DNA from 4 places in the Bradyrhizobium sp. AUGA SZCCT0169 genome. Region 1 is predicted to be linked to each of the others. Evidence: predicted binding sites of a transcription regulator. Region 1 holds the regulator's gene; each other region holds the start of a gene.
What was found. The regulator PhoB, encoded in region 1, activates phosphate uptake and scavenging genes when phosphate is short. The targets are predictions, from matches to a motif close to TGTCATNNANCTGTCAT.

Region 1 (4,058 bases):
TCGTGCGGAAGTACTGACCCCTAGAGTCCATTTTGTAAGGCGTAAACGTTCGGGCGGCTTTTATGCGCCCGGCGAGGGCTAAGGGATTCTGCCCGCTGGGATTTTTGAGAATTGGCATCGCCAGCGCTGCCCCCCAATTGGCCGGCTCTGTGCGAAGGGAAGAATGCGATGACGGTATTGACCTGGTCCGACGAGCGCGTCGAGCAGCTTAAGAAGCTCTGGGAGGGCGGACTTTCCGCCAGCCAGATCGCCGCGGAACTTGGAAATGTGACGCGAAATGCAGTGATCGGCAAAGTGCACCGGCTGGGTCTTTCCGGCCGTGCCAAGAGCCCGTCCTCGGCCGCGCCGCGTCAGCGCAAGGCGCGCCCCGCCCAGCAGATGATGCGGGTGGCGCGCCCGGTGTCGCGCGGCAACACCGCGCTGGCCCACGCCTTCGAGGTGGAGATGGAGCCGGATCCGGTCGCCTACGACAATGTGGTGCCGATGAGCCAGCGGCTGACGCTGCTCGAATTGAACGAGGCCACCTGCCACTGGCCGATCGGCGATCCGTCCAGCTCGGAATTCTTTTTCTGCGGCGGCAAGGCGCTCACCAGCCTGCCCTATTGCGCACATCACTCGCGCATCGCCTATCAGCCGGCCTCCGATCGCCGCCGCCCGGCGCCGAAGCCGACGCGCTAAGAGCGCGCGGCGTTACGACGAATATTTGCCGTCGTCCCGGCCTTGAGCCGGGACCCATAACCACCGATGGCCGTGGTTATGCTTGGCTGGAGCTCCAGCCTTTTTAGAGCAATCAATATTTGTGGTTATGGGTCCCGGCTCAAGGCCGGGACGACAGCGGATATTGCTGCGCCTTACCCGCCCTACTCGACCTTCGCGAAGCGGTCATCCAGCGCGTAGCCGGCGCCGCGCACGGTGCGGATCGGGTCCTGTTCGCGGCCGGGATTGAGCAGTTTGCGCAGGCGGCCGATATGGACGTCGACGGTACGCTCGTCGATATAGATGTCGCGGCCCCAGACGCTATCGAGCAGTTGCTCGCGGCTGAACACGCGGCCGGGATGTTCCAGGAAAAATTCGAGCAGGCGATATTCGGTCGGGCCGAGATCGATCGGACGGCCCGAGCGCGCGACGCGGCGCTTCTCGCGATCGAGTTCGATATCGCCATAGGTCAGCACGGTGGCCAGCCGCTCCGGGCTCGCCCGCCTGAGCAGGCCCTTCACCCGCGCCAGCAGCTCCGGCACCGAAAAGGGTTTTACGATGTAGTCGTCGGCGCCGGTCGCCAGCCCCCGCACCCGTTCGCTTTCCTCGCCGCGCGCGGTCAGCATGATGATCGGCAGCGCCTTGGTCTCCGGCCGCGCCCGCAAGCGCCGGCACAGTTCGATGCCGGACAGGCCCGGCAGCATCCAGTCCAGCACGATCAGGTCGGGCACCCGCTCCTTCAGCCTTGTATCGGCGTCGTCACCGCGGGCGACGGTTTCGACCTCATAGCCTTCGGCATCGAGGTTGTAGCGCAGAAGCGTGGTGAGCGCTTCCTCGTCTTCAACCACCAGAATGCGTGCGTTCATCTATGTCAGCCTCTTGATATCCAGTATTTTGACGCGGTTTGTTACGCGAACGTCTTCCGCTTCCAGTTTCGCATCTAGTTTCGATTCTAGTTTCCTGGCACCGTCGTGGCGAAATTGGTCATGTCGCCCTTCGGGCGCTTGTCGAGCATCTGCTGGCCTTCGATCATGTAGAACACGGTCTCGGCGATGTTGGTGGCGTGGTCGCCGATCCGTTCGATGTTCTTGGCGCAGAACATCAGATGGATGCAGAACGAGATGTTACGCGGATCTTCCATCATGTAGGTCAGGAGTTCGCGGAACAGCGAGGTACAGATGGCGTCGACTTCCTCGTCGCCCTTCCAGACCGCCATCGCCGCCGGCAGGTCGTGCGACGCGTAGGCGTCGAGCACGGACTTGACCTGCGACTGCACCAGATCGGTCATGTGTTCGAGACCGCGGATCAGCTTCAGCGGCTGGAAATCGTTCTCCAGCGCGGCGACGCGCTTGCCCATGTTCTTGGCGAGGTCGCCGATCCGTTCCAGATCGGTGGCCACCCGCATGGCGCCGACGATCTCGCGCAGGTCGATGGCCATCGGCTGGCGGCGGGCAATCGTCAGCACCGCACGTTCCTCGATCAGGTGCTGCAGGCGGTCGATCTCGACGTCGGACGCGACCACGCGCTTGCCAAGCGCGACGTCACGGCGGATCAGGGCATCGACGGATTCGGTGATCATGCGTTCGGCAAGGCCGCCCATTTCGGCGACCAGGCGGGTCAGTTCCTGAAGATCGCTGTCGAACGCCTTCGCGGTATGTTCTGAAGCCATTGTCTTCTCCTCGCGATGTGCGCTTAGCCGAACCGGCCGGTAATGTAATCCTGGGTGCGTCGATCGCTCGGCGAGGTGAAAATCTTGTTGGTGTCGTCGAATTCGACCAGATCGCCGAGATACATGAAGGCGGTCTTGTCCGAGACGCGCGCCGCCTGCTGCATGTTATGGGTCACGATGGCGATGGTGTAATCCTCCGCCAACTCCGTAATCAGTTCTTCGATCTTGGCGGTCGAAATCGGGTCCAGCGCCGAGCAGGGCTCGTCGAACAGGATCACTTCCGGGCGCACCGCGACGGTGCGTGCGATGCAGAGCCGCTGTTGCTGGCCGCCGGAGAGGCTGAGGCCCGATGCATTCAGCTTGTCCTTGACCTCGTTCCACAGCGCGCCGCCACGCAACGCCTTTTCGACGCGGCCGTCCATCTCGGATTTCGAGATCTTCTCATAAAGGCGGATGCCGAAGGCGATGTTTTCGTAGATCGTCATCGGAAACGGCGTCGGCTTCTGGAACACCATGCCGACCCGGGCGCGCAGCAGATTGAGATCGAGCTTGGGGTCGAGGATGTTGGTCTGGTCGAGCATCAATTGCCCGGTCGCCTTCTGGCCCGGATACAGATCGTACATCCGGTTGAAGATCCGCAGCAGCGTCGACTTGCCGCAGCCGGACGGCCCGATGAAGGCGGTGACTCTGTTGGTGCCGAGCGCGAGGTTGATGTTCTTCAGCGCGTGGTGCTCGCCGTAATAAAAATTCAGGCCGCGCGCGGTCACCTTCGGCGGCGCGTCGGGCAGCGCCACCTGGGGAACGGGTCCGTTCGCGCCACTCACGGATACAGAAAGATCGTTCATTTTGCTGTCCTCTCAGCGCCAAGGATGCGTGCGCCAATATTCAGGGCAAGTACGGTGAGGGTGATGAGCAGCGCCCCGCTCCAGGCGAGCTGCTTCCAGTATTCGTAGGGGCTCTGCACGAAGTTGTTGATGGTAACCGGCAGGTTCGCCATCGTCTTGGTCATGTCGAGGCTGAAGAACTGGTTCGACAGCGCGGTGAACAGCAGCGGCGCGGTTTCGCCGGCGACGCGGGCGGTGGCGAGCAGCACGCCGGTGATCAGCCCGGCGCGCGCGGCGCGATAGGCGATGCGCTTGATCACCAGCGAGCGCGGCAGGCCGAGCGCGGATGCCGCTTCACGCAGCGGGTTGGGCACCAGGCCGAGCATGTCCTCGGTGGTACGGACCACCACGGGAATGACGATCACGGCCAGCGCCAGACAGCCGGCAAAGGCCGAGAAGCCCCCCATCGGCACCACGACGGCGCCATAGACGAACAGGCCGATGATGATCGAGGGCGCGCTGAGCAGGATGTCGTTGATGAAGCGGATCACCGAGGTGAGCCGGTCATGCTTGCCGTATTCGGCGAGATAGGTTCCCGCCAGCATGCCGAGCGGCGCGCCGATGCCGACGCCGATCACGGTCATCATGATCGAGCCGATGATCGCGTTGCGCAGACCGCCATCGGTCGAGCCGGGCGGCGGTGTGTCCTGGGTGAAGACGGCCAGGTTGAGGCCGGCAAGGCCGTTGTAGAACAGCGTGAACAGGATCAGCGCGAGCCAGGTCACGCCGAACAAGGCGGCGCTGATGCAGAGGCCCCGGACGATGATGTCGCCACGGCGACGGGAGGCGTAAATCGGGTTCATGGCTCA
Region 2 (4,058 bases), on a different contig from region 1:
CTCGACCCCCTCGCCGACAAGGCACTTCTGGTCTCGATCTACGTCTCGCTCGGAATCTGGGGCGCGGTGCCGCTGTGGATCGTGATCCTGGTGGTGTCGCGCGACATCATGATCGTCACCGCCGTGATCGTGTCATGGTTGTTCGACAAGCCTATCCCGATGAAACCCTTGATGGTCTCGAAGCTCAACACGGTGGCGCAGGTGGCGTTCGCCGCCCTGGTGCTGGCGTCGCTCGGCTTCAACTTCAAGCCGACGCCATACGACCTGATCCTGATGGGTTTTGTTACGGTCTTTACTTTGGTTTCCGTCTCCCTCTATCTCGTGGAGTGGGTGCGGCACATGAGTACGATCGAGGCCAAATAGGCGTTTTGTTCGAAGCGTTGTCCTCACGCGAACCGGTACCCACTTCGCTTGAAAACGCCATGGTTCCGGAGACTTGCGTGGCAGTTCGCGTTCAACCCCGTCAGCTTGCCTTTGCGCTGCCGCACGCCGAAAGCCTGACCCGCGACAATTTTCTGGAAGGGCCGGCCAATGAAGCGGGCCTGGCGCTGATCGAACGCTGGCCCGACTGGCCCAACCGCATCATGCTGCTGGTGGGCCCGGAAGGCTCCGGCAAGAGCCATCTCGCCGCGATCTGGGCCGAGCAAGCCGGCGCCCGCTCGATCTCAGCCCATGCCTTGACGCCAACTGCAGTACCCGGCGCGCTTGCGACGGGGGCGCTGGTGGTCGAGGACCTGAAACCGGGGGATTTCGACGAGCGCGCGATGTTCCACCTGATGAATCTGGGGCGGGAAGACGAAGCCTCCATTCTGATGACGGCGCGGATTGCGCCATCGGCCTTCGAGGTCGAGCTGCGCGATCTGCGCTCTCGGCTGCGCGCAGTGCCGACGGTGCCGCTATTGCCGCCCGACGATTTGCTGTTCCGCGGCCTGATCGTCAAATTCTGCGCCGACCGCCAGCTGAGCATCGACGAGACTGTCGTGAGCTATCTCGCCAGCCGGATCGAGCGGTCCTATGCGGCCGCGCGCCAGGCCATCGACCTCTTGGATAGCGAGGCGCTGCGGCTCGGCCGGCCGGTGACCCGGGCGCTGGCGGCCGAACTGCTCCGCAACGCCTGACGGGCGCTACTGCCGCTGCGCGCCATGTCACGCCCCCGCCGCCTTGACGGCAGCGGCCGGCGGAACATCAATGTCATCGAAACGTCATCCAACTATCACATGGTGCGCATGGCATCCGCCTAGATTGGCGCGGCGCTCCAACTGAGATGGATCGAAACTTCATGGACTCGGCGCAAGTTGTTGAAATAAAAGAAAAAGACGTAATTGCCGAAGCGCCGCTGGCGATCGCCACTAGCCCGGAGCGGTTCATCAATCGCGAGCTGTCCTGGCTGCATTTCAATCGCCGGGTGCTTGAGGAAGCCGTCAATCCCGGCCATCCGGTGCTGGAGCGGGTCCGGTTCCTGTCGATTTCAGCCAATAACCTTGATGAATTCTTCATGGTCCGTGTCGCCGGTATCAAGGCGCAGGTCCGTGAAGGTATTGCCGAACGCAGCCCGGATGGCCTGACCCCCTCCGAGCAGCTCGTCCGCATCAACCAGACGGTTTCGGAACTCGCCTCCGACCAGCAGGCGATCTGGAGCGATCTGCGCACCATACTGTCCCAGACCGGCATCATTCTGGTCGACAGCCACGACGTCACCAAGACCGAGCGGAGCTGGATCGAGGATCACTTCCTCCACAACATCTTCCCGCTGCTGACGCCGCTCGCGATCGATCCGGCGCACCCCTTCCCGTTCATCCCGAGCCTTGGTTTCACCATCGCGCTGCATCTGTCGCGGGTCGCCGACGGCAAGCCGATGAACGCGCTGATCCGCATGCCCGGCAAGATCGACCGCTTCATCCGCATGCCCGCGGGCAAGGACGGCGCGGTGCGCCTGATCACGCTGGAACAGGCCACCGGCCTGTTCATCGGCCGCCTGTTCCCCGGCTACACCGTCAAGGGCCAGGGCGCCTTCCGCATCATCCGCGACTCCGAACTGGAAATCGAGGAAGAGGCCGAGGATCTGGTGCGGCTGTTCGAGACCGCCCTGAAGCGGCGGCGGCGCGGATCGGTGATCCGGCTCGAGATCGAAGCCAAGATGCCGGAAGAGCTACGCGCCTTCGTGCAGCAAGCGCTTTCCACCGCCGACGACGAGATTTTCCTGGTCGACGGCGTGCTGGCGATGAACGAACTGTCGCAGCTGACGCGGCTCGACCGGCCTGACCTTGAATTCGTGCCCTATGTGCCGCGCCATCCCGAACGCGTGCGCGACCATGGCGGCGATATCTTCGCTGCGATCCGGCAGAAGGATCTGGTGGTCCATCACCCCTACGAATCCTTCGACGTCGTCGTGCAATTCCTGCAACAGGCCGCGCGCGACCCCGATGTGGTCGCCATCAAGCAGACGCTGTACCGCACCTCGAACAACTCGCCGATCGTGCGCGCGCTGGCCGAAGCCGCCGAAGCCGGCAAGTCGGTGACCGCCTTGATCGAACTGAAGGCGCGGTTCGACGAGGAAGCCAATATCCGCTGGGCGCGCGACCTCGAACGCGCCGGCGTGCAGGTGGTGTACGGCTTCATCGAACTGAAGACCCACGCCAAACTGTCGATGGTGGTGCGCCGCGAGGGCGGCAACCTCACCACCTATGTGCACACCGGTACCGGCAATTATCACCCCGTCACCGCGCGCATCTATACCGACCTGTCCTACTTCACCTCGGACCCGATCATCGGGCGCGATGCGGCGCGGGTGTTCAACTACATCACCGGCTACGCCGAACCCAGCGACATCGAGCGCATGGCGGTGTCGCCGCTGACACTGCGCAACCGCATCATCGAACACATCAAGGGTGAATCCAATTACGCCCGCCACGGCAAGCCTGGCGCGATCTGGATGAAGATGAACTCGCTGGTCGATCCTGATATCATCGATGCGCTGTATGAGGCCTCGCAGGCCGGCGTTTCGATCGAGCTCGTGGTGCGCGGCATCTGCTGCCTGCGGCCCGGGCTGCCCGGACTTTCGGAGAACATCCGCGTCAAATCCATCATCGGCCGGTTCCTCGAACACGGCCGAATCTACTGCTTTGGCATGGGTCAAGGCCTGCCGAGCACAAAAGCTGCTGTGTATATCTCGTCCGCCGACATGATGCCGCGCAACCTGGACCGCCGCGTCGAGGTGCTCTGTCCGCTGCAAAATCCTACGGTGCATCAGCAGGTTCTCGAACAGATCATGGTCGCGAACCTGAAGGATACCGAGCAAAGCTGGCAATTGTTGCCCGATGGGTCTTCAACGCGTATGAAGGCCGCGAAAGGCGAAGAGCCGTTCAATCTGCACAACTACTTCATGACGAATCCGAGTCTGTCAGGCCGTGGAAAGTCTCTCAAGGAATCTTCGCCGCGCCGCCTCACGCGCCGGAATGAGCGTCAGCATTCGTCCTAGCGGGTTGCGTCATATGGGGGATTGGCGGTGAAGCGGCCGCGCAAGCGCGCTAGCAGCGTCGCCGTCATCGATATCGGTTCGAACTCGGTTCGTCTCGTCGTCTATGAAACGATGGCGCGCAGCCTCGTCACGATCTTCAACGAGAAAGCGCTGTGCGGGCTCGGCCGCGAGGTCCAGACCACCGGGCTGCTGGCGACCGACGCCGTCGCCAAGGCGCTGACCGCGCTGCGGCGGTTTCGCGCGTTGTGCAAAATCCAGAAGGTCGGCCGCGTCTATGCGATCGCCACGGCGGCCTGCCGCGACGCCTCCAACGGCCCCGATTTCATCGCCAAGGCCGAGCGCATCTGCGGCGCCACCATTCAGATCCTGTCGGGACCGCGCGAGGCCAAATTGTCGGCGCTCGGCGTCGTCTCCGGCGTGCACAATCCCGACGGCATCGTCGGCGATCTCGGCGGCGGTTCGCTCGAACTGATCGACGTGCACCGCAACCGCGTCCGCAGCGGCGTCACGCTGCCGCTCGGCAGCCTGGCGCTGCAGGATCTGTCGGACAAATCGCTGAAGCGAGCCGAGCGAATCGTCT
Region 3 (4,058 bases), on a different contig from region 1:
GTCTATTATTCCGCCTTCAGCCCGATCCCGGATGCCAGCCGCGCGTTGCCGCTGGCGGCTCCGCCGCTGGTCAGGGAGCACCGGCTTTATCAGGCCGACTGGTTGATGCGGTTTTATGGCTTCGATGTCGGCGAGATCGTTGATGAAAGCGCCGGCATGCTGCCGCTCGATATCGATCCGAAACTCGCCTGGGCATTGCGGCACCGCGAGCGCTTTCCGCTCGATGTGAACCGGGCCAGCCGCGAGGACCTGCTGCGGGTGCCCGGCTTCGGCCGCAAGGCCGTCGACCGCATCATCGCCACGCGCCGCGTCACTTCCATCCGTGCGGCCGATCTCGCCCGGCTGCACATCCCGAAGAACAAGGCGCTGCCATTCATCGTTCTCAGTGATCACCGCCCGCAGCCTCATCTGCTCGACGGAGCGAAGCTGGCGGAGCGCTTCAGGCCGAAGGCGACGCAATTGGGGTTTGGATTCTAAACACACCGTCATGGCCGGGCTTGTCCCGGCCATCCACGTCTTTTCCTCCGCACCGAGGGAAGACGTGGATGCCCGGGACAAGCCCGGGCATGACGAAGGAGACAGGCGGCATTTAATGCACACCATCACCCTCGAGCACGAAACCGATTTTGACGGCTGGCGCAAAGCGGCGCGAACACTGGTGCTGAATGAGGTAAGCCCGGCCGACGTGACATGGCGTGTGCAAGGCGACGCGCCTGGATTGTTTGAATCGACCACCCCACTCCCCGACCCGCCAAATGCGACTTTCAACGTCCCGGCCAAATTCGTCGAGCTGGCGAAAGTCGCGATCCTTCATCGCCATAGCGAACGCTTTGCCATCCTCTATCGCCTGCTGTGGCGGCTGCGCGGCAACCATGACCTGCTTGTCGTCGCGACCGATCCGGATGTAGCACGCGTTAGCGCGATGGCGAAGGCCGTGCATCGCGACGAGCACAAGATGCACGCCTTCGTCCGCTTCCGCGAAATCGGCCGCGAACAGAAATCGCATTTCGTCGCCTGGTTCGAGCCGGAGCATCATATCGTCGAACTGGCAGCGCCGTTCTTCGCCCGCCGCTTTGCCGACATGCCCTGGTCGATCCTGACGCCTGACGTCTGCGGGCATTGGGACGGCCATGCCGTCTCGATCACGCCGGGGGTAGCCAAGGCCGAGGCGCCGACCGAAGATCGGCTCGAGGAAACCTGGCGGCGTTACTACGCCAGCATCTTCAATCCCGCCCGGCTGAAGGTGAAGGCCATGCAGGCCGAAATGCCGAAGCGATATTGGCGGAACCTGCCGGAGGCCTCGTTGATTAAGCCTCTGATCGCAAATGCCGAACGCACCGCCAGCGCCATGATCGCGCAGGCGGCGAGCGAACCGCATAAATCGCAGAAGCGGCAGGAACCGCCGATGAAACGCAAACAGGCTGCCGATGACATCGAAACCCTGCGGGAAGAAGCCGCCGATTGCCGCGCCTGCCCGCTCTGGAAGGACGCCACACAAACCGTGTTCGGCGAAGGCCCACAAGCCGCCCAGGTCATGCTGGTCGGCGAACAGCCCGGCGACAAGGAAGATCTCGCGGGCAAGCCGTTCGTCGGCCCGGCCGGCCAGATGCTGGACCGGGCGCTGGATGAGGCCGGCATCGACCGCGCAAAGGTCTACGTCACCAATGCCGTGAAGCATTTCAAGTTTGTGCCGCGCGGAAAAATCCGCCTGCACCAGAAGCCGAACACGCCCGAGATCAAAGCTTGCCGGCAATGGTACGAACGCGAACGCGCCGCCATCAAGCCTGCCTTGGTGGTGGCGATGGGTGCTACCGCGGCGCAGAGCGTGTTCGGCAAAATCACGCCGATCAACAAAAGCCGTGGACGCCTGATTGATCTCGAGGACGGCACGACGGCGCTTGTCACCGTGCACCCGTCCTATTTGCTGCGGCTGCCGGACGCCGACGCCAAGGCGCGGGAGTATCAGCGCTTCGTGGCCGATCTCAAAATCGCGGCAGCCTTGCTGCGAAAATCGGCGCACGCTGCCTGAATTTTCCCGCACATTCCAAAGGGTTTTCCAGCGAAGTGGATACCGGTTCGCGTCAAGAAAACGCGTCAAACCGAGAATCTATAGCCAGTTCCGATTCAATCGGAACTGGCTATAGGGGAACCGCAAATTCCCGTTACCGCCCCCTCGAATACTGACAAATAAATGTACAACCTTCAATTGATCGATGATACTATCTCATTCTCTTGGGGAGGGGTTGGGGCGTCCTGTTCACGCCATGACGTTCCCATGGGGTCGGCGCGCTGTGCGGTTTCCTCTAGCCCCGGTGCCGTGCAGCGCGCGACCTGTCTTTGCCATCATCTTGGCCATCATCTCTTGCGGCGATCGACCCTGCTCGCAGCTTCTCGCCTTGAGCATTGCCCGGCAGGCGCGGCAACGCCAAACTGCCGCCATGCAGATTCAAGCCGCGCGTAAATCCGACACTCCCCGCCATCATGCGCATCGAACGCGTGGAAGGCTATGTGCGCCTGGTCGGCCGATGGGACGCCGAACAGCACGCCGCTGACATCGCGTCGAACTCGTTGTATTCGTTGAGAATGAACGGGCCTACCGGACGTACCTCAAAACCGGGTTTATCGAGGAAGGCGTGGTTCGCGATTTGCACCGGGACCCCGACGGAACGTTCCGGTCGATGCGCCTGATGTCCATGCTGAGAAGGGAATGGGCAACGCGCCTGTGACACGCGCATCAGCGCAACGCTGCATCGCGCCAAGCCATAAGCCCTGCGACATCCTGTCATCTAACCTTCAACTCCATCGGTCAAAGGTTAACCGCCGTTAGTATTTCAGGGGGTTTTGCCATGACCGATATGACGCTCAATTCATCGATGGGGGCACCGATCCAGCCGGCTTCGAGGCCCAATCTCGACAAGGGTTTCAATCCGCTCACGATGATCCTGTTCTTCGGCATTCTCGCTGCCGGGTTCTTGTTCGTGGTCTACAGCATCTATGTCGACGTCGAAGCCACCGGCGCCAACGTGACGACCTACCTGCCCTACATTCTGCTGCTGATCGCGCTCTTGATCGCGCTCGGTTTCGAATTCGTCAACGGCTTCCATGACACCGCCAATGCGGTCGCGACCGTGATCTACACCCACTCGCTGCCGGCCGAATTCGCTGTCATGTGGTCGGGCTTCTTCAACTTCCTCGGCGTGCTGCTGTCCTCGGGCGCGGTCGCGTTCGGCATCGTCTCGCTGCTGCCGGTCGAACTGATCCTCCAGGTTGGAAGCAGCGCCGGCTTTGCGATGGTGTTCGCGCTCTTGATCGCCGCGATCGTGTGGAACCTCGGCACCTGGTGGCTGGGCCTGCCGGCTTCCTCTTCGCATACCCTGATCGGTTCGATCATCGGCGTCGGCATCGCCAACGCTGTCATGCGCGGCCGCGACGGCACCTCGGGCGTCGACTGGACCAAGGCCACCGAAATCGGTTACGCGCTGCTGCTGTCGCCGCTGTTCGGTTTCTGCATGGCCGCCATCCTGCTCCTGGTCCTGAAGTTCATCGTGCGCAACCCCGCGCTCTATTCGGCACCCGAAGGCAACAAGCCGCCGCCGCTGTGGATCCGCAGCATCCTGATCGCCACCTGTACCGGCGTCAGCTTCGCGCATGGCTCGAACGACGGCCAGAAGGGCATGGGCCTGATCATGCTGATCCTGATCGGCACCGTGCCGACCGCCTACGCGCTGAACCGCGCGCTGCCGGAATCGCAGATCGTCCAGTTCCAGAAGACCTCCGAGGCGGCCTCGAAGGTGATCGCCGCCAAGGGCGCCGGCCACAGCATCATCGGCGATCCCCGCCCGGCGGTGACGCAATATGTCGCCGCACGCAAGATCAGCGAAGGCACTTACCCGTCGCTGGCCGCGCTGGTGAAGGATGTCGGCGACCAGGTGCAGAAATACGGCTCGCTCAACAAGGTGCCGGCTGAAGCCGTCGGCAACACCCGTAACGACATGTACCTGACCTCGGAAGCGATCCGCTTTTTGATGAAGGACAAGGAAAACGACCTCAAGAAGGAA
Region 4 (4,058 bases), on a different contig from region 1:
TTCGAGGTCAAGAAGCCGTCCGAATCCAAGGGACCGTGGGACTATTACAAGCTGATCGGGACCACCCCTGGCGACCAGGCCTTCCGGCCGCTTTCGGAAAGCGCCTGTCCGCTGGTAAAGAAGTAACGAAGATCGCCCGCCGGCACCGTGCCGGCGGGCTTCCGTTCGCGTCACCACGCGACACCTTCGCGTCACGACGCGAAATAACGTCACCACGAAATCGAGTGCGAAACCGATGCAAGCTCTCTACGCGCAGCTTTTGGTGGGATTGATCAACGGCTCGTTCTACGCGCTGCTCAGTCTCGGGCTGGCCGTCATCTTCGGCATGCTCAACATCATCAATTTCGCCCATGGCGCGCTCTATATGATGGGGGCGTTCTGCGCCTATTTCCTGCTCAACCTGGCGGGCATCGGATACTGGCCGGCGCTGATCATCGCGCCGATCGTGGTCGGCATCTTCGGCATGATCCTGGAACGGACCATGCTGCAGTGGCTTTCAGGCCTCGACCATCTCTACGGACTGTTGCTGACGTTCGGCATCGCGCTGATCGTGCAGGGCGTGTTCCAGAATTATTTCGGCTCCTCGGGCCTTCCCTATGCGATCCCCGATGAACTGAAGGGCGGGATGAACCTCGGCTTCATGTTCCTGCCGATCTACCGCGGCTGGGTAGTCGTGTTCTCGCTCATCGTTTGCCTTGCTACCTGGTACCTGATCGAAAAGACGCGGCTTGGCGCCAATCTGCGCGCCGCGACCGAAAATCCGACGCTGGTGCGCGCGTTCGGCATCAACGTGCCCAGGATGATCACGCTGACCTACGGGCTCGGCGTCGGTCTTGCGGCGCTGGCCGGCGTCCTGTCCGCCCCGATCAACCAGGTCCGGCCGCTGATGGGCGCCGACCTGATCATCGTCGTGTTCGCGGTGGTGGTGATCGGCGGCATGGGCTCCATCATGGGATCGATCATCACCGGCTTTTCGCTCGGCGTGATCGAAGGACTGACCAAATATTTCTATCCCGAAGCTTCAAACACCGTGGTTTTCGTCCTGATGGTGCTGGTGTTGCTGGTGAAGCCAACGGGTCTGACCGGACGGGCGGCCTGATATGAGCGCATTGACTGACGATACACTGCCGGCTTCACCGCGTGCCGTGCGCGACGAGATGATCGTATTCGTGCTGATGGCAGCGCTGCTGGCGATCGTGCCGCTGACCGGGATCTATCCGTTCTTCGTGATGCAGGCGCTGTGCTTTGCGCTGCTGGCCTGCGCGTTCAACCTCCTGATCGGCTATGGCGGGCTTTTGTCGTTCGGCCACGCGATGTTTCTGGGCACGGCCGGTTACTTCACCGCGCATGCGCTGAAGGTCTGGGGGCTGTCGCCGGAGCTTGGAATTCTGGTCGGCACCCTCGGTGCCGCCGGGCTCGGCGTCATTACCGGCGTCGTCGCCATTCGCCGTCAGGGCATCTACTTCTCGATGATCACGCTGGCGCTGTCGCAGCTGCTGTATTTCATCTACCTGCAGACGCCGTTCACCCATGGTGAGGACGGCATCCAGGGCATCCCGCAGGGCTATCTGTTCGGCATCTTCAATCTCGCCAAGCCGACGGTGCTGTATTACGTCATCCTCGTCGGGTTCCTTGGCGGTTTCCTCTTGATCTATCGCACCATCAACTCGCCGTTCGGCGAGGTCTTGAAGGCGATCCGCGAAAACGAACCGCGCGCGATCTCGCTGGGCTACAAGACCGATCACTACAAACTGCTGGCCTTCATCCTGTCCGGAACGATCGCCGGTTTCGCTGGCTCCCTAAAGGTGTTCGTGGCGCAGAACGCCTCGCTCACCGACGTGCACTGGACGATGTCGGGCGAAATCGTGCTGATGACGCTGGTCGGCGGTCTCGGAACCGTGTTCGGTCCCGTGGTCGGCGCATTCGTGATCATTGCCATGCAGCAATATCTGGCCGGTTTCGGCCAGTGGGTGACGGTGATCCAAGGCGTCATCTTCGTCGCCTGCGTGCTGACTTTCCGCCGCGGCGTGATCGGCGAGATCGCGCATTTCTTCCGCCGGTCGCTGTAAATTACCCGTTTGGGCGCATTTTAACGGCCTACAAAGCGGTGGATGACCACTATTCCGGGGTCCGTCGTCGCGCGCTTTGCCTGTGAATGGTCTATGACAGTTTTGTGACAGGCCGCCCCGGGCAGCCGTTCCAGAACGATGGATAAGACCGATGTTGCGCTGGTTTCGCTATTTCCTGCCCAAGGAAGAGCGGTTTTTCGACCTCTTTGCCCGTCACTCCCAGACCGTCGTGCAGGGGGCGCTGGCGCTGCAGGACATGCTGCGCGGCGGCGACGAGACGCCGGTATTTTGCCAGCGCGTCAGTCAGTTCGAAAACGACGCCGACAACATCACCCGCGAGGTCCTGACCGCGGTCCGGCGCACCTTCATCACCCCGTTCGACCGCGGCGATATCAAAAACCTGATCACCTCGATGGACGATGCCATCGATCAGATGCAGCAGACCGCCAAGGCAGTGGTGTTGTTCGAGGTCCGAACTTTCGAGCCGCCGATGCGCGAGATCGGGACGCTGATTGTCGAGTGCGCCAATCTCGTCGGGCGCGCATTGCCGCTGATGCAGTCGATCGGCGACAACGTCGCGATGCTGACCGCGATCACCGAGGAGATCGGCAAGCTGGAGGGTCGCATCGACGACCTCCACGACATCGGGTTGAAAGAACTGTTTCTCAAGCATCGCGACGCCAACACCATGGATTTCATCGTGGGCGCAGAGATCTACAAGCATCTTGAAAAAGTGTCCGATCGTTTCGATGACGTCGCCAACGAGATCAATTCAATCGTGATCGAACAGGTATAGGGCAGGGACGCGCAGTGGACGCCTCGCTTGGTCTTCCGATTCTGATCTTCCTGATCGCGGTTGCGTTGCTGTTCGACTTTCTCAATGGGCTGCATGACGCCGCCAATTCGATCGCCACGATCGTGTCGACCCGAGTGCTGCGCCCGCAATATGCGGTGCTCTGGGCGGCTTTCTTCAATTTCATCGCCTTCCTCTTCTTCGGGCTGCACGTCGCCAATACGATCGGCAAGGGAATTATCGAACCTGATATCGTCGATGCCACCGTGATCTTCGCGGCGCTGGTCGGCGCCATCGCCTGGAACCTGATCACCTGGGGGCTCGGCATTCCATCGTCCAGCTCGCACGCGCTGATTGGCGGGCTGGTCGGCGCCGGGATGGCAAAGGCCGGGATTTCGGCCGCGGTCTGGAGCGGCCTGTCCAAGACGCTGCTGGCGATCGTGCTTTCGCCGCTGGTTGGCTTCCTGCTGGCGCTGGTGCTGGTCGCCATCGTGTCGTGGCTCTCGGTGCGCTCGACGCCGTTCGCGGTCGATCGCGCATTCCGTATTCTGCAATTCGTATCGGCGTCGCTTTATTCGCTGGGCCACGGCGGCAACGATGCACAGAAGACCATGGGCATCATCGCGGTGCTGCTCTATTCGCAGGGCCACCTTGGCTCCGACTTTGCAATCCCGTTCTGGGTGGTGATCTCCTGCCAGGCGGCCATGGGGCTCGGCACCTTGATGGGGGGCTGGCGGATCGTCCGCACCATGGGCCTGCGGATCACCAAATTGACTCCGATGCAGGGCTTTTGCGCCGAAACCGGCGGGGCCGCGACTCTATTCATGGCGACCTATCTCGGGGTTCCCGTCTCCACCACCCACACCATCACTGGCTCGATCGTCGGCGTCGGCGCAGCGCGCCGGGTCTCGGCGGTGCGCTGGAACGTGGCGAGTTCGATCCTCTACGCCTGGGTCATCACCATCCCGGCCTCGGGAATCGTGGCGGCACTGACCTATTGGGCGGTCGTGCTGCTGCGCTAGAGCGCATCGGAACGGGCTCTCGTCAGGTGACCAGCTTAAGGCCGACAATACCGGCAACGATCAACCCGATGCTGGCCAGGCGGGCTGCGGTCGCAGGTTCACCGAACAGGGCGATGCCAAGGATGGCCGTGCCCACGGCGCCGATTCCCGTCCAGACCGCATAGGCGGTTCCGA

Region 2: the regulator PhoB is predicted to act here: its motif matches at 1,201-1,217, upstream of JQ609_RS06105 (RNA degradosome polyphosphate kinase).
Region 3: the regulator PhoB is predicted to act here: its motif matches at 2,781-2,797, upstream of JQ609_RS12170 (inorganic phosphate transporter).
Region 4: the regulator PhoB is predicted to act here: its motif matches at 2,163-2,179, upstream of JQ609_RS06510 (DUF47 domain-containing protein).

Annotation. Positions count from the first base shown of each region.
Region 1 covers NZ_JAFCMC010000012.1:183,989-188,046, reverse strand. The annotation lists gene JQ609_RS16680 (GcrA family cell cycle regulator) at 169-678, shown strand; gene phoB (phosphate regulon transcriptional regulator PhoB) at 861-1,562, opposite strand; gene phoU (phosphate signaling complex protein PhoU) at 1,649-2,365, opposite strand; gene pstB (phosphate ABC transporter ATP-binding protein PstB) at 2,389-3,210, opposite strand; gene pstA (phosphate ABC transporter permease PstA) at 3,207-4,052, opposite strand; gene pstC (phosphate ABC transporter permease subunit PstC) at 4,056-4,058, opposite strand, start outside.
Region 2 covers NZ_JAFCMC010000004.1:103,975-108,032, forward strand. The annotation lists gene JQ609_RS06095 (CDP-alcohol phosphatidyltransferase family protein) at 1-363, shown strand, start outside; gene JQ609_RS06100 (chromosomal replication initiator DnaA) at 441-1,118, shown strand; gene JQ609_RS06105 (RNA degradosome polyphosphate kinase) at 1,280-3,478, shown strand; gene ppx (exopolyphosphatase) at 3,506-4,058, shown strand, end outside.
Region 3 covers NZ_JAFCMC010000008.1:67,149-71,206, forward strand. The annotation lists gene JQ609_RS12160 (putative DNA modification/repair radical SAM protein) at 1-477, shown strand, start outside; gene JQ609_RS12165 (UdgX family uracil-DNA binding protein) at 593-2,029, shown strand; gene JQ609_RS12170 (inorganic phosphate transporter) at 2,847-4,058, shown strand, end outside.
Region 4 covers NZ_JAFCMC010000004.1:191,820-195,877, reverse strand. The annotation lists gene JQ609_RS06525 (ABC transporter substrate-binding protein) at 1-126, shown strand, start outside; gene JQ609_RS06520 (branched-chain amino acid ABC transporter permease) at 236-1,099, shown strand; gene JQ609_RS06515 (branched-chain amino acid ABC transporter permease) at 1,101-2,069, shown strand; gene JQ609_RS06510 (DUF47 domain-containing protein) at 2,221-2,865, shown strand; gene JQ609_RS06505 (inorganic phosphate transporter) at 2,880-3,884, shown strand; gene sugE (quaternary ammonium compound efflux SMR transporter SugE) at 3,907-4,058, opposite strand, start outside.